Regions from separate parts of the Actinomadura sp. NPDC000929 genome, predicted to be linked through region 2. Evidence: riboswitches for the same ligand, from Rfam matches in the RefSeq annotation. Region 2 holds a riboswitch; the other holds the start of a gene.
What was found. A riboswitch is a leader RNA that binds a small molecule or an ion and turns the genes downstream of it on or off. The one in region 2 is predicted to bind S-adenosylmethionine.

Region 1 (4,874 bases), on a different contig from region 2:
TCGGCGCCCAGGATGCCGAGAAGGACCTGCGCGCCGATGTCGTCCGGGAGCAGCCGGAAGTACTCCGGCGGCGCCCAGGGCGTGTGGGAGAAGTGCACGATCTTCAGGTCGGGGCGCCGGTCGCGCAGCATCCGCGGAGCCAGCGACAGGTGGTAGTCCTGGATCGCCGCCTTCGCGCCCTGGGCGGCGTCGCGTGCGAGGGCGTCCGCGAAGGCCGCGTTGTACGCCTCGTAGGACTGCCAGTCCCGCCGGGCGCGGGCGTCGAAGTGCGGGCTGCGCGGCGTGTCGTACAACAGGTGGTGGACGAACCACAGCGTCGAGTTGGCGACGCCGTTGTAGGCGCGGTCGAACGTGGCCGCCGGGATGTCGAGCATGCGCACCGCCGCCCCGCCGGTCTCGTACCCGGCGAGGTCGAGGCGGCCGTCCGGGGAACGGCGCGACGCCGTGCGGTCGGCCTCGCCGAGGCTCGCGCACACCCAGAGCACGTCCGCTCCCGTCGAGGACGGCTCCCGCGCCGTCTCGGCCGGACGCGGCGGGCCGGGGTCGCGCGGGGCGCCCGTCACGGCGGCGAGGCCCGACACGAGACCGCCGCCCCCGCGCCGCATGGTGAGCCCGCCGTCGTCCGACAGCGAGAACGACACCGGACCCCGGTTCGAGGCCACCAGCACTTGGCTCATACGGGAAGGGTCTCAGTTGCGGCCGAGGCGCATCAAAGTGACCCGCGAGGTGGCCGGCATCGCCCGCCCTTGTGTCCGTTCCGCCCGATTAGTCATCCGCCCAGGGGGTATCCGGCGGCAATGAGCAAGTCCGAGACGACGAAAACCGTGCTCGTCGCCGGTGCCGCGAACCTCATCCTCGCGATCACGAAGCTGTTCGCCGGCCTGCTGGCCGGGTCCAGCGCCATGCTCGCGGAGAGCGCGCACTCGGTGGCGGACACCCTCAATCAGGGCTTCCTCTACACCTCGCTCCGGCGCAGCGAGCGGCCCCCCGACCGGCGCCACCCCTTCGGATACGGCAACGAGCGGTACGTGTGGTCGCTGCTCGCCGCGTTCGGCATCTTCGTGGCCGGCGCCGGATTCTCGATCTTCGAGGGCATCCTGACCATGACCGGTCACGGCGGCGGCGGGACGACGGTGTGGCTCGCCTACGCCGTCCTCGGCCTCGGCGCGGTGCTGGAGGGGACGTCCTGGATCCGCGCCTTCTACCAGGCCAAGAAGGAGACGCGCGACAGCGACCGCGACCTGGTCGAGCATGTCCGCAAGTCGCCCGACGTGACGTTCAAGACCGCGCTGTTCGAGGACACCGCGGCGATGATCGGCCTCGCGCTCGCCGCCGGCGGCCTCGCGATGCGCCAGATCACCGGGTCGGAGTTCTGGGACGGGCTCGCGTCCGTCCTCATCGGGATCCTCCTGGTCGTCCTCGCCTTCTCGATCGGCAGGGAGAGCATGGGCCTGCTCATCGGCCAGGCGGCCGACCCCGCCGAGCAGCGCGAGATCCGCGCCGAGATCTGCGGCGCGCCCGGCGTGACCGGCGTGGACGAACTGCTCACCATGCACTTCGGCCCCGAGCAGATCCTCGTCGCCGCGAAGGTGCACTTCTCCGACGACATCAGCGCCGACGAGGCCGAGGACGTCGCCGGCGAGATCGACCGGCGGCTCCGCGAGCGCGTCCCGACCGTCCGGCACGTGTTCCTCGACCCGACCCAACGGGTGATCAAGACACCCGCCGGGTAACGTCTCAATCGCTGGACCCGCCTGTCTGGCATCCGGTCAGTTCATGTAAAGTCACGCATACGAGTTCAAAGCTCGTAGATCGACAACTTCATAACGCTCATCCAGAGGGGTGGAGGGACCGGCCCTGCGAAGCCCCGGCAACCACCTGGCTGCGGCGCGTCGCGATCCTGCGAGGCCGGCCGGGAGATGGTGCCAACTCCGGCCTGCGACCAAGGTGGCGCAGGGAAGATGGGGAGAAAGGCCTCGCCCTCATGGCACTCACGCCTGCCACAGACCTCGGACCGGCTACCGCTCTCGTCTGCCGCGAATGCGGCTCGTCCCGCGACCTCGGGCCCTACTACGCCTGTGAAGAGTGTTTCGGCCCCCTGGAGATCGCCTACGACTTCGACGGCGTCACCCGGGAGTCCATCGAGTCCGGACCGCGCAACATCTGGCGCTACCGCGGGCTGCTGCCCGTCCCGTCCAACGTCGCCGACACCCCGAACACCGAGCCGGGCCTGACCCGCCTCGTCCGCGCCGACAACCTCGCGGAGAGCCTCGGCCTGCAGAGCCTGTGGGTGAAGGACGACAGCGGCAACCCGACCCACTCGTTCAAGGACCGCGTCGTGGCCGTGGCGCTCGCCGCCGCCCGCGAGCTGGGGTTCAAGGTGCTGGCCTGCCCGTCCACCGGGAACCTCGCCAACGCCGTCGCCGCCGCGGCGGCCCGCGCCGGGATCCGCAGCGCGGTGTTCGTCCCGTCGAACCTGGAGTCCCAGAAGATCATCACGACGGCCGTGTACGGCGGGACGTTCGTGACGGTCGACGGCAACTACGACGACGTCAACCGGCTCGCGTCCGAGATCGCGGGCGAGCAGGACGACTGGGCGTTCGTCAACGTCAACGTCCGCCCCTACTACGCCGAGGGCTCCAAGACGCTCGGCTACGAGATCGCCGAGCAGCTCGGCTGGCGGCTGCCCGACCAGGTCGTCGTGCCGGTCGCGTCCGGCTCCCAGCTGACCAAGATCGACAAGGCGTTCCAGGAGCTCATCAAGCTGGGCCTGGTGGAGGAGAAGCCGTACCGCGTCTTCGGCGCCCAGGCCTCCGGGTGCGACCCGGTCGCCGCCGCGTTCAAGGCGGGCCACGACGTCGTCCGCCCGGTGAAGCCCGACACGATCGCCAAGTCCCTCGCCATCGGCAACCCGGCCGACGGCCCCTACGTCCTGGACGTGGCCCGCCGCACCGGCGGCGCCGTCGAGGACGTCACCGACGAGCAGGTCGTCGAGGGGATCCGGCTCCTGGCCCGCACCGAGGGGATCTTCGGTGAGACGGCCGGCGGCGTCACCGTCGCGACCCTGCGCAAGCTCATCGAGGCCGGTGCCCTCGACCCGGGCGCCGAGACCGTGATCATCAACTCCGGGGACGGCCTGAAGACCCTGGACGCCGTCGCCCCGGTCGTCGCGCCGTCGGCGAACATCGCCCCGTCCCTGGAGGCGTTCCGCGCCGCGGGCCTCGCCTGAGAACGAAGGAGCAGCATGAGCAGCGTGTCCGTCCGTATCCCGACGATCCTGCGGACCTACACCGGTGGCGAGTCCGAGGTGAAGGCCGAGGGCGCGACCCTGCGCGCGGTCGTCGCCGACCTCGAGGCCAGCTACTCCGGCATCTCCGCCCGCATCCTGGACGACGCGGGCAAGATCCGCCGTTTCGTGAACGTCTACGTCGGGGACGAGGACGTCCGTTTCGCCGAGGGACTCGACACCCCGACGCCCGAGGGCGCCCAGATCTCCATCATCCCCGCGGTGGCGGGCGGCTGACGTCCGTCTCGTCCGCGAGGCCCCGGCACGTCCACCGTGCCGGGGCTTTTCCTTTCACATCTGGCCGATTCCCCCTTCTCCGGAACGCGATTGCCCGGTGGATGCTGGATTGGGCAACTGTTCCTCCCGTCCGGCCAAACGCGCATGGAACAAGTTTTAGCGAGCGCCAGTTTCACGGCTTTGATCTTGATCACCGCCTCTCCGTCACTTGGGTTTCTCGCTGGCCGCGTCCTGGAAGATTGAACCCGGAGTGGCGCTCCCTGGGGCGCCGAACGGCATACGAGAGTGAGGAAAGGCATGAAGCGCATTTTGCGCACGATGGCCGTGACCGGCATAACGATGGGAGCGGCCGTCCTCGCGGCTCCCTCGGCCATGGCCGACATCAACTTCTACGCGGTGGAGAAGGCGTACGTGGGGCACAACGGCCCCACGTACATCAGTGAGAAGGGTCCGGGCGACCTGATCTACACCGACATCACCAAGTCGCCCAAGGCCGCGCCGGTGATCGGGAACAAGCCGGTGAAGACCGGTGACATCACCACGAAGCTCCACGGCGGGAAGCACAACACGGCCGTCACCGGCGTCGAGGGCTCCGAGCAGGAGGCCACCAAGGTCGCGCTCGCCAAGGCGGCCGAGCACCAGGCCGCCGAGCAGCAGGCGGCTCCTCAGCAGGCCGCCCCGCAGCAGGAGTCGCTGCAGGCCGCGCCGGAGCAGGGCGCCGAGCAGGCCGCTCCGCAGCAGAACGCCGAGCAGGCCGCTCCGCAGCAGGAGGCGCAGCAGGCGGCTCCGCAGCAGGGCGAGCAGCAGGCCGCCCCGCAGCAGAACGCCGAGCAGGCCGCTCCGCAGCAGGACGCGCAGCAGGCCGCTCAGCAGCAGGGCGAGCAGCAGGCGGCTCCGCAGCAGGAGGCGGAGCAGGCGGCTCCGCAGCAGGACGCGCAGCAGGCCGCGCCGGAGCAGGGCGAGCAGCAGGCGGCTCCGCAGCAGGAGGCCCAGCAGGCCGCGCCGGAGCAGCAGGCCGACGCCAACGCTCCGCAGGCCGGACAGCGGCTGGCCACCACGGGGGGCCGCCCCGGGCCGGTGCACGTCCACGCGGCCGAGAAGGCGATCGTCGGCCAGAACGGCGACGTCGCCAACATCGAGAACGGCTCGGGCGACGCGATCTTCACGAACCTCAGCGGATCGCCCCGCTCGAACGTCTACGCCGGCAACAGCGCGACGATGACCGGGCCCATCACCAGCCACATCCACGGCGGGAAGCACAACACCGTGATCAACGCGGTCGAGGGCCCCGAGCAGGAGTCCACCAAGCGGTGAACCGCGGTTCCTAGCAGGACACCGAAGCACCACGGCC
Region 2 (13,973 bases):
GGACGGCCTGGAATCCCCTTCGATGATCACAAGCTGGCTCCGGCCGCTGGAGTACTACGCTGGAACGCTCCGAGACGCCGGATTCGTCATCGCGGACCTGCGCGAACCGCATCCCACGGAGGAGCAGCTGCGGGACGACCCGTGGTGGCGCAAGGGCTTCCCCACGGCCATGTTCATGCTCCTGATCGCGGAGCGCCGTTAGAGTCGTCCCCATGGAGGACGTGCCGGCGGAATTAACGGGGCATCCGGACAGGCTCCGGTGGAACGAGAAGTACGCGGAGTCGTCCGGACCGTCGCGGGCCCACCCGCTCGCCGAGCGCGCGCTGTCGCTCGGCATGCCCGACGGCGAGGTGCTCGACCTGGCGTCCGGGCCGTCCGGCAGCGCCCTGCTGGCCGCCTGGACGGGACGCCGCGTCACGGCCGTCGACATCTCCGAGATCGCCCTCGCGCGGCTCGGCGCGGAGGCCCGGCGGCGCGGGCTCGGCCCGCTGATCACGCTCGTCCAGGCCGACCTGGGCGCCTGGCGGCCCGGCCCTGACAGGTACGCCCTCGTCCTGTGCACGGGGTTCTGGGACCGCGCCGTGTTCGAGCGCGCCGCCGGGGCCGTCCTGCCCGGCGGCCTGCTGGCCTGGGAGGCCTTCACCGAGGCCGCCCGCCGCGACCGGCCGCGGCTGCCCGCCGAATGGTGCCTCAGACCCGGTGAACCCGCCTCGCTGCTGCCCGACGGCTACACCGTCCTCGACCAGTACGACGACGGCGGCAAGCGCCGCTTCCTCGCCCGCCGCGGCGACTAGCGCCTTTCACTCGGGCCAGAGGGAAGATGTTCCGGCGAGCGGGCGCGTGAAGCAGCCACTCGCCCGCCGGAACACTAGCTCACCTGTCGCAGGACGGCAGAACCGTCATGCGTCAGCCCTGGGGCTCAGTTGCCCAGGTTCTTGAACGCCTCGACCACCGGCGCCCACGGGTCCGGGGTGTCGGAGTCGGCCTGCGCGGGCGCCTCGTCGGCTCCGGCCGACCCGGCCGCGCTGCCGTGCGGGACGTTGCTGTGGCCGCTGCTGTGCGGGACGTTGCTGTACCCGCCGCTGTGCGGGGCGTTGCTGTACCCCCCGCTGTGCGGGGCGTTGTCGATCGCCATGATCAGTTTCCTCCATCTCGGTTGCGCCCTGCTGGAAATGATCAGCAGGACCTTGCCCTGGACCGTGCCGCCTTCGGCACGATCCGCAAGGCGCGAGGCGGGGGGGCGGGTCAGTCGAGGTCGACGACGACCGGGGCGTGGTCGGACGGGCCCTTGCCCTTGCGGGCCTCGCGGTCCACGTAGGCGGACGCGACCCGTCCGGCGACGTCCTCGCTCGCGTAGAACAGGTCGATGCGCATGCCCATGTCCTTGTGGAACGCGCCCGCCCGGTAATCCCAGTACGTGTACGGGTGGGGCCCCTTCTCGATCGTTGGGACGACGTCGCGGAGGCCGAGGGCCCGCAGGTCGGCGAGCGCCTGCCGCTCGGGGGGCGTGACGTGCGTGGAGCCGACGAAGACGGCCGGGTCCCACACGTCCTCGTCGGTGGGGGCGACGTTGTAGTCACCGCAGGCGACCAGCGGCGTCCCCGCGGCCAGTTCCTCCGCGAGCGCGTCGCGGAGGGCCGCGAACCACGCGAGCTTGTAGGCGTAGTGGGCCGACTCGGGTGTGCGGCCGTTCGGCGCGTACAGCGACCAGACCCGCACGCCGCCGCATGTGGCGCCGATCGCGCGGGCCTCGGGCGCCAGCAGGACGGGCTCGTTCAACGCCATCTGCTCGTCCTCGCCTTCGGCCCCCGCCTCACCCGCGTAGGCGGGCTCGCCCGGAAAGCCGTTCGAGACGTCCTCGATGCCGACCCGCGAGAGGACGGCCACACCGTTCCACCGCCCGTCGCCGTGCGCGGCTGTGGCGTACCCGAGTTCCTCGACCTCCGCGGCCGGAAAGAGGTCCGCCCGGCACTTGGTCTCCTGGAGGCAGACCACGTCCGGCTTCGTCTCGTCCAGCCAGGTGAGAAGGCGCGGGAGGCGTGCCTTGACGGAATTGACGTTCCACGTCGCGAGGCGCATCCCCCAAGCCTGCCATCCGGAAGACCTAGGACGGGGTCAGGTTGCAGTCGGGAACCCAGCCGACGACGCCGGTGGCCATGTTCCGCCCGTAGATCCAGAAGTTGCTGGTCACCCCGTTGTCGCAGGAGTAGTAGTCCCAGGGGCCGCTGCCGCGGATCGCGTCGAACTTCTGCCCCGGATAGCCGAGCCCGACACGGCGGGCGGTGTTCAGGGGGTTGTCCCAGATGACCACGCCGGGAACCCGGAAGTCGGGATACGCGCGGTGGTGCGAGGCCGCGATCCTGCGCGAGGCCGCGGTCCTCAGGCGGCCCTCGGGGTTGGCGTAGGTCGAGCACACCCGGGGCCGGGCCGGCAGTTGGACGCAGACCCGGAACGAGCCGCCCCCGAACCAGTCCGGGGTGTTGACCGACGACGCCCCCATGGGCACGGTCGCGCGCTCCCCCCGGGAGCCGTGCTCCTCCTGACCCGACACCTCGGAGCCGACCGGGGCGTCGCGGATGTCGGCGTGCCATGATCTTTGGCCGGGGTGGTACCAGAGCGTGCCGACGGCGTCCTCCTGCCGGACGGTGCGCAGCGCCCACCAGGGAGCGGCCCTCGATCCGGTGCCGGCCCATCCCCCGAGGGCGGACGGGGCCGGCCGGTGCTCCCGTCCGGCCGACGCCTCGGCCGACGGGACGGGTCCTGTCAGAGCCGCGCTCGCCACGGCGACGACTGCGGGAAAAGCAAGAACGATCTTCTTGGACGGGCGCACGGGCGCTCCTTCCTGCTCGTGGTGGGCGGCGGGGGCGCGGGGCGGCACGACGGGACGGCGCGGCGGCGTCACGGCCGCTCCTGGATGAAGCAGTCCGAGACGTAGCCCTCGACCCTCGTCCTGTTGTTGATCACATAGGTCCAGTGGTCCTTGACGTCGCCGTTCGGGCAGGTCACCGGGTCGGCGAAGCTCTGACCTCCGTTCCAGGTGTAGCCGTCGCCGGGGTTGCCGATCCCGCGGACGCGGCCGTCGAGCCGGGGGGTCGCGCGGATCCTGACACCGGGAACGGTGAAGTCACCGGTGCGATCGGCGACGCGTGCCGGGGCGGCGTGCCGGGCGGCGGGCGCCGGGGAGGCCATGGCGGGCGCCGCCGGAATCGCGGTGATCACGACGGCCAGAGCGCTGACGGTCTTCAACATGGTTCGCCTCGCCTGGAGTGCCGATGGAAACTCTCTTGCCCCCCCACATTGCGGCTACTTAGAGTTAATGGACAACCTCATGGCGTGAACATGCCAGCGATTGAACCGTCAACGGCAGGGGGCGGGAAGCCGCCCTCGGCGCGATGCCGGAGTGGGGAGCCGCCAGGTGACACGGTCAGGCGACGGAGGGAAACGGCCCCCGCGGCGTACCGAAGCGCGTGAGGCCGTGGGGCAGGCCCTGGAGGAGGCCGGTTTCCATGCGGCCCGAGGTCTGCGGCCTCCGACCCAGCGCGTGGATCCGCCCAAGGTGGGGGCCGTGGTCGCGCGCCTCGCGGACGCCACCGAGCGGGAGTTGCTGACCTTCGACGATCCGTCGGGCTGCGTCAGGCAGGGCGTGCCCGAGCGCATGCTCCTGCACGCGGCCCAGTGCGTCCGTCGCGCGGCCTCCCAGGTCCCCCGCCTCCGCCAGATCACCTCTCCGCAGGGGCTGGCCCACGACACCGCTCTGGAGACCATCCAGTGGCGCAACGGCGGCGAGGCACGCCTCGTCGAACAGGTCCCCTTCCGCCTGGCCGTGTTCGACCGCACGACGGCCGTCATCCCGCTCGATCTGGACGTCTTCTACAACGGCATGCTCATCATCCGCGACCCCGCGGTGGTCAGGGCGTTGACCCGGATGCACCACAGCTCCTGGATGTCCGGTGACGAACTCGTCACCGACCGCGACCCGGACCAGCCGCCGGCCCACCTGGTCCCGGTCCTGGTCACCCTGCGGGACGGCCTGCCCGACCACGCCGCCGCCGCGCGCCTGGGGCTGTCGGCGCGCACCTACGCCCGGCGGGTCAGCGAACTGCTCACCCTCCTCGGCGCCACGAGCCGTTTCCAAGCCGCGATCACCGCTCAGCGCCGCGGATGGATTTGAACGTCCGTCCGCTGTTACCGGCGGTGTGGAGGCGTGTGTCACCCCTCCGGCGGGGATATCCTGACGCCTTCCCCTGTCCCCTGCCAGACGACACCGCTCCATGTGTGACCGGTAGATTGCGGGTCGGCCTCCTTTACCCGGTTTTCACGCTGTGCTTAGCCCGGCCCTGGAAGGGTGGTCACGGTTGTGGTGTCGTCGAACCCGGAGCAAGTGAGGAAACATGTCCGAGGATGACAAGCCCCGGGGCAAGCCGGCGGTCAAGGCGAAGGCGAAGATCCCGAACGCCCAGAGCATCCGCAGCCCCGAGTTCACCCCGCACGGCATCAGCGCGGGCCGCGGCAGCGGGCTGAACCGGCCGTCCGCGCTGACCGCCAAGGAGGCGAAGAAGCGCCGGCTGATGATGATCGCCGGGATCGTGGTCGTCGCGCTCGCGGTCTCCGGCGGGGTGTACTGGTGGGTCAGCCGCCCCGGCCCGAAGGTCGAGGTGACCGGCAAGTTCGCCGCCGAGCCCAAGGTCGAGATCCCCACGAAGCTGGAGCCGACCAAGACGCTCAAGGTCAGCACGCCGATCAAGGGCGGCGGGCCCGTCGCCGCCGAGGGCGACACCGCCTACGTCCAGTTCGCGACCTACAAGTGGTCGAGGGCCAAGGACGAGGAGAACTCGCGGGTGAAGAGCACCAGCGAGAAGGTCCGCTCGTCCTACGAGGAGGGCCAGCAGCAGGGCGGCGGCGGCCCGATGCACCTCGTCATCGGCAAGAGCGGGCTCAAGGACATCGACAAGAGCCTCGTCGGCAAGTCCGCCGGAAGCCGGCTCGTCATGCAGCTCCCGCCGTCCAAGGAGCTCACCCAGCTGAGCCCGCAGCAGATCACCGACAAGGACGCGATCCTCTTCATCATGGACGTCCAGGCGGTCGTCCCGAAGAGCCAGCAGCCGCAGGGCACCGCGCAGAAGCTGGACGACAAGTCGCTGCCCAAGGTCGAGGACAAGGGCGCCGGCAAGGAGCCCAAGGTGACGGTCCCGGACGCGGACGCGCCCAAGAAGCTCCAGGCCAAGACCCTCGTCGCGGGCAACGGGCCCGCGCTGGCCAAGGGCGACGAGGCGGTCGTCAACTACACCGGCAAGATCTGGAAGTCCGGCGACAAGTTCGACTCCAGCTGGGACAACAAGCAGCCCGCGACGTTCCCGATCGGCATGGGGCAGACCATTCCCGGCTTCGACAAGGGGCTCACCGGCGCGAAGGTCGGCAGCCGCGTGCTGCTCGTCCTGCCTCCGGACGAGGGCTACGGCAAGAAGGGCAGCCCGCCGAAGATCAAGGGAGACGACACCCTGGTCTTCGTGGTGGACATCCTCGCGAAGGTCTACAAGTGACCTGACCCAGGCGCGGCCGTGCGCGAGAGCGGCGGGGCACCCGGTCGGGTCCCCGCCGCTCGGCTTTTCACGAAAGGCCGCACGCTGCGACATCCGTCACGACAACCGGCGAGGCGGATTGCCCGTCCTCCTTTGGGAGAGCGCGGATGCGCATTGGCGGCCGACGCACGGATTCCCTCAGGTATCGTCTGTAACGCAATAAACACGGGGGGCTTGTGAGCGACAGCGAGAAGATCCCGGAGCGCCAGGAACGCTCCGGGACGGGCCAGGCGGACCGGCGCGAAAGCGAGGCCGGGGCACCGGCCGGCACGGACGGTCCCGCGACCGCCACGCTGACCGCGGACACCGAAGCCGCCACCGGAGAAACCGCCGGTGACGCCGAATTCGTCGACGAGGGCGACATATCTCGAAACGGCGATAAGGAGCCCGAAGAGGCCGCCGGCGCGAGCGGGGGACCCGATTCGCCCCCCGCCGATAACGCCACGGCCTCCGCCGATTCCGCCCCCGGCGCCGACGAACCCGCCACCGAGGCGCCGACCGCCCCCGCGGAGGCCGCCCCCGAGAACGACGCCGCCGCGTCCGACCAGGCCACCGCGTCCGACGTGATCGCGACGCCCGGCGAGACGCCCACGTCCCACGAGGCCACCGCGCCCGCCGAAGTCACGCCCGACGCCGCCACCGTGCCGGGCGAAGCAACCGCCCCGGACGAGGTGACCGCATCCGACGGACCCGCCGAGTCCGACCAGCCCGACGCACCCGTCGAGGCCACGCCCGCTGCGGCCCCCGCGTCCCACGAGGCCACCGCGCCCGCCGAGGCCGCGTCCGATGAGGCGGTTGTGACCGGTGATGTCGCCGCGTCTGGTGATGCCACCGCGGTTGATGGTGTCGATGGGGCCGTCACCGGAGATACCAAGAGCATGGCCGCCGCCTCGAAGCGCGACTCGACCCCGCGCGGCTCCCAGGCCGGGGGCCCGCCGCCCGGGTCCGGACCCGGGCGCGGCAAGGGCGGCGGGGGCAAGGGGCCCGGCAAGCCGCGCAGCCGCAGGTCGCGGTTCCTGCGCCGCGCGCTGTTCCTCATCCTCGGCTTCATCGGGTTCTGCATCGCCGCGTTCGGCGTCGCCTACGTGTTCACGCCGGTGCCGTCGGCGCAGGAGCAGGCGATCGCGCAGGGGCCGACGTTCTACTACTCCGACGGCAAGACGCAGATCGCCAAGACCGGGATGAACCGGGACGCGGTCAAGCTCGACAGGATCCCCGAGAGCACCCGGGCCGCGGTGATCGCCGCGGAGAACCGCAGCTTCTACGACGACCCCGGGGTGTCGGTCCAGGGCACGGCGCGGGCGCTGTGGTCCACCGCCACCGGCAAGCAGCTGCAGGGCGGCTCGACGATCACGCAGCAGATGGTCCGCAACTACTACGGCGGCATCGGCAAGGACCGCTCGGTCACCCGCAAGCTCAAGGAGATCATGGTCTCCCTGAAGGTGGGCCGGGAGAAGGACAAGGACTGGATCCTCGAGCAGTACCTCAACACCATCTACTTCGGCCGCGACGCCTACGGCGTGCAGGCCGCCGCGCACGCCTACTACGACAAGGACGTCTCGAAGCTGACGCCGGCAGAGGGCGCCTACCTCGCCGCCGCGATCCAGCAGCCGAGCAACTTCGCCGACCCGACCGGCCCCCGCCGCGCCTACTCCGAGCAGCGCTGGCGCGCGATCCTCGGCAACATGGTCCGGGACGGGGCGCTCACCCAGTCCGAGGCGGCCTCGCTGACCTTCCCGGCCCCCGGCAAGGAGAAGATCACCGACGTCCTCAAGGGCCAGCGCGGCTACATGGTGAACGTGGCCAAGAAGGAGCTCACCGAGCGCCGCGGCTACAGCGAGGACGAGATCAACCGCAGCGGGCTGAAGATCACCACGACGTTCGACAAGCGGCTGATGGACGCGATGAAGCAGGCCGTCGCGAACAACGCCCCGAACGGGATGAGCAAGAAGATCCGCACCGGCGTGGTGTCGGTCGACCCGAAGACCGGGCAGGTGGTCGCCTTCTACGGTGGCCGCGGCTACCTGGAGGAGGCGCTGAGCAGCGCCTTCGGCGACTGGGCGCAGGCCGGGTCGGGGTTCAAGCCGATCGCGCTGGCGGCCGCGCTGGACGACGGGAAGACGCTGTCCACCAGCTACGACGGCAGCTCCCCGCAGTACTTCCACGGCGCGTCCATCCACAACGACAGCAACGAGAACTTCGGGACGGTCAACCTCGTCACCGCCACCGAGCACTCGATCAACACGGCCTACGTCAACCTCGGCCAGGACATCGGCAACAAGAAGATCGCCGCGATGGCCGAGAAGATGGGCATCCCGGCGGCGCGGATGAATCCCGAGCAGCGGGACGCCGCCACGTTCCCGCTCGGCATCGTGTCGCTGCACCCCGTCGAGCAGGCCAGCGTGTACTCGACGTTCGCCTCCGAGGGCGTGCACCGGACGCCGTTCGTGGTGAAGTCGGTCACCGACAACGAGAACCACAAGCGCACGTTCACCGAGAAGGGCGAGCGGGCGTTCAGCCAGCAGGTCGCCCGCGACGCCACCTACGCCCTGCAGAAGGTCGTGCAGGGCGGCACCGGCACCGGCGCGCAGCTGCCCGACGGCCGCGACGTCGCCGGGAAGACGGGCACCACCGACGAGGGCCGCGCGATCTGGTTCAACGGGTTCATCCCGCAGATGGCGACGACGGTCGCGATGTTCCGCAGCGACGGCAAGCCGCTGAACATCCCCGGGTACGGCGCGTACGGCGGGCAGCTCCCGGCCCAGATCTGGCGCTCGTACATGGCGGACGCGGTGAACATCAAGGGCTACGAGCCCGACTCGTTCGGGGAGCCGTCGATGACCCCCGGCAGCGGCTGGGGCGGCCCGACGCAGGACACTCCCCCGACCGGCCCGCAGCCGCCGGACACGCGCGGGCCCGTCCGGCCGCCGCCGTCCACGGAGCAGCCCGACCTCCCGACGCCCCCCACCGACCTGCCGACCATCATCCCGCCGCAGGACCCCGGCGGGGGCGACCCCGGGGGCGGACCGGGCGGCGATCCGGGAGGCGGACCGGGCGGCGACCCCAACGGCGGAACCGGCGGCGGACCGCTGGGCGGGACCGGCGGGTAGCCGCCCCCGCGGCCCCTCAGTCGCAGGCCTTGCCGATGACGGCCGGCGTCTCCCTGATCACGCTGTCGAGCCGGGAGACGTCGCCGTCGCCGACCCCCGGCGCGGCCTCGCGGAGCCTGCCCGCCTCCGCCTTCAGCGCCTTGCCCAGGTCGGCGTCGTCGGCCTGCTTCGCGAGCCCGTCGACGCGTCCGGCGAGCTGCTCGGTGGCCTGCCGCCACTGCGCGGGCTCGGCCGCCGGAACGCTCCGCACCTGGGTGACGTACTGCTGGAACGCCTTCTTCGTGTCGGTGCACACCTGGGCGGAGTTGCCGCCGCCCAGCGCCCCGCACCCGCTGAGGGCGCCGAGCACCAGCGCGCCGCCGGCCAGCGTCCGAACCACCCGGTACCGCATCGCACCCTCCCCTTGATCCCCGTTCGGCTCCGCATATACTTCCGCATGAGGTCATGAGCGCCAGCGCGAAGCCCCGGCTTGCTGGCCGGCAACCCTTCGTCCGCGATGGGGTGCCCCGGGTGAGGACCTGGCCGGACGCGCACCGCGTTCCGGCAAGCGCGGATCCCGGCCGGCATCCCGGGGTCCCTGACCCCGGAAGGTCCAGGCATGCCCACGCTGCTCGCCCGCTCCCCCATCACGCCTGCTGTGACGCGCCCGGAGGGGGTCCGGGTTCGCCCGATTCCCCGCGTCATCGGAGCGGACGTCCCGGTCCCGGTGCGGGACGGCCGCCGCGTCCCCTACGCCAACTTCGACTACGCGGCCAGCGCGCCCTGTCTGGAGGCGGTGCACGAGGCCGTCGCCCGCGCGCTGCCGTACTACAGCAGCGTGCACCGCGGCGCGGGGTACGCGTCGCAGGTCACGACGTCCGCCTACGAGGACGCGCGGGAGACCGTGCGGTCGTTCCTCGGCGCGTGGCGGCGCGCGGCCGTGATCTTCACGCGCAACACCACCGACTCGATGAACCTGCTCGCGCACGCCGTCCCGGCCGGGACGAGCGTCGTCGTCTTCGAGAGCGAGCACCACGCGTCGCTGCTGCCGTGGAAGCGCGCCGTGCGCCTCCCGGCGCCCGCCACCCCGGCCGAGGCGCTGTCGGCCGCCGACCGCGCGCTGCGCGCGTGCCCGATCGGGTCGCGGCTGCTCGTCGTCACCGCCGCGTCCAACGTCACCGGCGAGCTGTGGCCGATCGAGGAGCTCGCGCACGTCGCGCACCGCAACGGCGCCCGCATCGCGGTCGACGCGGCGCAGCTCGTCCCGCACCGCCCCCTGGACATGACCGCGCTCGGCCTCGACTACGTCGCGTTCTCCGGGCACAAGCTGTACGCGCCGTTCGGTGCGGGCGTGCTCGCCGGACGCGCCGACTGGCTGCGCGCCGCCGAGCCCTACCTCAGGGGCGGCGGCGCCAGCGCCTCGGTCGGGGAGACGACCCGGTGGGCGCCCTCCGCCGAGCAGCGGCACGAGGCGGGCTCCCCGAACGTCCTCGGCGCCCTCGCGCTGGCCGCCGCGTGCGAGACGCTGACCCCGGCCTGGGACGACCTGGCCGTCCGGGAGGAGGCGCTGGTGGAACGGCTGCGGTCGGGACTCGCGGCGCTCCCCCACGTCAGGGAGCTGACGCTGTGGGGCGAGCGGGCGCCGCGCGTCGGGATCGTGTCGTTCACCGTGGACGGCTGGAACGCGCGGGACGTGGCGCTTACGCTGTCCGACGAGCATGGCATCGGCGTCCGCGACGGGAAGTTCTGCGCCCACCCCTTCGTCCGGCACCTGCTGGGCGAGGACCGGAGCGCCGTCCGCGCGAGCATCGGCATCGGGACGGAGGAGGAGCACATCGACCGGCTCCTCGCCGCCCTCGCCGCGTTGACTGCGCGCTGACAGCCTCTGACCTGCGAACTCCCGCGCGCAGTCAGATGATTATGCTCTTTGGTCCTGTTCGCCCATGTAGCGTAGGCAGTCGCGCGGGGACGAGCACGCTAGAAACAGGGGGTGGCGACCGTGGCCGACGCGTGGCGACCCACGTCGGAACTGGAGCACCGACTGCAGGAGACAGTACGGGCCGGCGACCAGGAGAGCTACTTCCGCCTCCTCGGGGACGCCGACCTCGTCGTTCCCGTCCCGCCCGACCTGGTGGACGGCGTCCTCGCGGGGGAGGCGCAGCCGTCGTGGCCCACCCAGGAGGAGGACGGCCGGATCCACGTCCTGGCCTACACGTCGGCGGCGGCGATGCGGGCGTGCCTCGGGCCGTCCTACCAGCACTTCATGACGGTGCGGTTCGGCGACATCGCCGAGACCTGGCCGGACGACCGCTGGTGGCTCGCCGTCGACGTTCCCGCGCGCGGCGTCCCCGCCGCGCTGCCGATCGAGGCGCGGCTGCCGTCCTGGTTCGTCCGGCAGGTCGCCGACGGCGACGGCCGCCCCCCGCAGGTCGGCCGCGCGTCCCCGCCGTGGGAGGAGCTGCGCGACCAGCACCGCGAGCTGCCCCGCGAGGCGCCGCGCCCGGAGTTCCAGCCGGCCAACGACGTCGAGCGCGAGCTGCTGCGGGCCGCCGCGAACAACGACCACGACCTGTTCCTGCAGACGCTGGCGGCCACCGACGTGCTGCTGCCCGTCCCGGACGACATGGACTTCTCGCTCCGTCCGGGCCGTCCCGGCTTCCCGTGGCAGACCCGTGAGGTCGACGGCTCCACCGTCGTCCCGGTCTTCACCTCGCCGGAGCGGCTGGCCGAGGCGTCCGGGCCCGGCACCGAGCACATCGCGCTGCCGTTCACCGTGGTGCTGCGCTACTGGCCGGACCCCGACTGGCTCCTCGCCATCAACTCCGGCTCGCCCGCGGGCGGCACCGTCCTCGCGCAGCAGCTCCCCGGCCTCGCCACCTGGGCCGACCAGCGCGCCGCCCAGCGGATGACGGACCGCTTCGAGCCCCAGAACGACATCGAGCAGCGCCTCTTCGACGCGGCCCGCCGCCGCGACACCGAGACCTTCTTCAAGATCATTCTCGGCGCCCAGGTGCTCGTCCCCGTGGACGCCGAGACCCCGTGGGGCATCGTCCCCGGTGACCCCGACTTCCCGTGGCGCCCCGTCCGCGTCCACGGCCGGACGTCGATCCAGATCTTCACGTCGCTGAGGTGGATGAACGAGGCGATCGGCACGTCGCGCTTCATCATGCCGAGCCTGCTGGAGATGGTCACCGCCTGGCCGGACGCCTCGTGGACGCTCGTCCTCAACCCGGGCACGCCCATCGACGCGTCCATGCCGGGCGAGCAGGTCCGCACCCTCAGCGGCCCGCCCGCTCCCCCGTCCGCCGCGACGCCGCCGCCCCCGGCCGCGCCCTCGGTGCCGGTCGCCCCCGCCGTCCCGGCCGACCCCGCCGCGTCCGGCCCGGGCCGCCACGCGGGCCCGCCCGTGCCGGACGAGCCCGCCGTCCCCGCGCCCGTGGAACCGGGCCGCCACCACGCCGGAGCGCCCGGCGGCCCCGCGCAGCCCGGCCTTCCCGAAGCCGTGCCCCCGGCCCCCGCGCACTTCGGCGAGGCGCCCGCTCCCCGCCCGGCCGACGAACCCCGCGCTCCCCTGCCCGGCGTTCCGGGAGAAGCGGCCCGCCGCCTCGCGGACCCGTCCAGCACCGCCGTCGACCCGGGCCACATGCCCGGCCTTGAGCCAGCGGCCGCGCCCAGCCCGTCCGGCGAGGTCGCGGAGCCGGACCCCCCGGGCCCCGGACCGGCCGTGCCGGAAGACGCGGGCGCCCCTCTCGGAGACGCGCGCGGAACGACCAGCCCCACCGGCGGCTTCGCGGAGCCCGGCCTCCCGCCACCCGCGTCGCAGAACACCGGTCCCCTCAGTGCCGCGCCAGGTGACGCCGGCACCCCCACCCCGCCTGGCGGCGCAGCAGAGCCTGGTCTTCCCGGGCCCGCGCCTCAGCACCCCGAGACACCGGCCACCGGGCCGAGCGCGCCAGAAGAAACGGGCCGCACGCACGCTGACCTGCCGGTCCCCACCGCTCTTGGCACGGCCACGCCATCCGGCGACGCCGCAGAGCCGGGCGTTCCCGGGCCTGCGCCTGAGAACAGCGGGCCTCTCGACGCCAAGCCCGGCCTGCCAGACGACGCGGGCCGTCCCTACACGGCCGCACCGAGCACGGCCCCTTCCGACACGTCCGGCCTGTCCGGCGGCGGCCCTGAGTCGAGCCTTCCGGAAACCGCCTCTCAGATTCCCGCCACGCCCGCCGGTCGTCCCCACATCGACGCGCCTGCCCCTGGCGCGACCACTCCGTCCGGCGGAGTTGCAGCCCAAGGCGGCGAGCCGCCGACCAGCGGATCGGGCGCGCCAGAGAACACGACTGCGGGCCCGGGATCGGATGCGCCCGCCGCCCCCGCACCTGGGGCGACCACCCCGTTCGGCGGAGTCGCAGAGCCTGGGCTTCCCGGGGTCGGAGCTCTAAGCAGCGAGCTGCCTAACACCGGATCGGGCGCGCCGGAGGACGTAAGTCCCCACCCAGGCGCGACGGCACAAGGCTCCACGACGGCGGGACCAGGATCGGACGCGCCCGCCGCCCCGCCTGGCACCGGCGTTCCTCAGGGCACCGGGCCTTACGGTGCCGCGCCTGGCCTTCCCGGTGACGGGTCTCAGGGCAGCGAGCCGCCCAACACGGGGCCGGACGCGCCCGGTGTGCCGTCCGGCACGGGTGCCACCGGATCGCTCGGTGCCGCGCCCGCCCCCGGGGCCGGACGAGGCGGCGGCCTGCCGGAAGGCGCCGACCGCCGTGTCGCGGGGCCCGTCGCGCCTCACGAGGTGGCGCGCACCGGTCAGGACGCGGGCGTCCAGGGCAGCGAACCTCCCGGCGCCCCATCTGGCGCCCCGGGAGAAGCGGCGCCGGGCGGCCTCGCGGCGGTCCCTCAGGACGCCGCACACCCTGGTCAGGCGGAGGCGGGCGGGGGCGAGGACGGCGCGCCCGCCGGAGAGCCGGGGGCGGGACGGTCGCTGCACGCCGTCGAGGAACCGGAGCCCGCGTTCGAGCCGGGGAACCGGATCGACCAGGAGCTCTACGAGGCGGCTTCCGGCGGCGACTCCGACGCGTTCCTGCGGGTGCTGCTGAACGCGAACGTGCTCGTGCCGATCCCCGATGACGCGCCGCTTGAGGTGACGCCCGTCCAGCGGGAGTTCCGGTGGGACGCGGCGCTGCGGGACGCGGTGTCCGTCCAGGTGTTCACGTCGATGGTCCGGTTGCGGGAGGTTCTGCCGCAGTCCCGGTTCGTGTACGCCGACTTCCGGGAGCTGATCGGCGCGTGGCCCCGGGAGGACTGGGCC

Region 1: another riboswitch for S-adenosylmethionine. It lies ahead of thrC (threonine synthase); the one in region 2 lies ahead of ABWI04_RS09855 (aminotransferase class V-fold PLP-dependent enzyme).

What each region holds. Positions count from the first base shown of each region.
Region 1 covers NZ_JBEUPA010000005.1:4,656-9,529, reverse strand. The annotation lists gene ABWI04_RS03010 (alpha,alpha-trehalose-phosphate synthase (UDP-forming)) at 1-677, opposite strand, end outside; gene ABWI04_RS03005 (cation diffusion facilitator family transporter) at 798-1,733, shown strand; SAM riboswitch class I at 1,828-1,968, shown strand; gene thrC (threonine synthase) at 1,985-3,229, shown strand; gene ABWI04_RS02995 (MoaD/ThiS family protein) at 3,245-3,523, shown strand; gene ABWI04_RS02990 (hypothetical protein) at 3,821-4,837, shown strand.
Region 2 covers NZ_JBEUPA010000018.1:42,128-56,100, forward strand. The annotation lists gene ABWI04_RS09805 (class I SAM-dependent methyltransferase) at 1-202, shown strand, start outside; gene ABWI04_RS09810 (methyltransferase domain-containing protein) at 213-794, shown strand; gene ABWI04_RS09815 (hypothetical protein) at 920-1,135, opposite strand; gene ABWI04_RS09820 (exodeoxyribonuclease III) at 1,246-2,079, opposite strand; gene ABWI04_RS09825 (hypothetical protein) at 2,105-2,902, opposite strand; gene ABWI04_RS09830 (hypothetical protein) at 2,899-3,249, opposite strand; gene ABWI04_RS09835 (hypothetical protein) at 3,566-4,171, shown strand; gene ABWI04_RS09840 (FKBP-type peptidyl-prolyl cis-trans isomerase) at 4,392-5,540, shown strand; gene ABWI04_RS09845 (transglycosylase domain-containing protein) at 5,756-8,689, shown strand; gene ABWI04_RS09850 (DUF8711 family protein) at 8,706-9,080, opposite strand; SAM riboswitch class IV at 9,130-9,245, shown strand; gene ABWI04_RS09855 (aminotransferase class V-fold PLP-dependent enzyme) at 9,288-10,547, shown strand; gene ABWI04_RS09860 (SseB family protein) at 10,659-13,973, shown strand, end outside.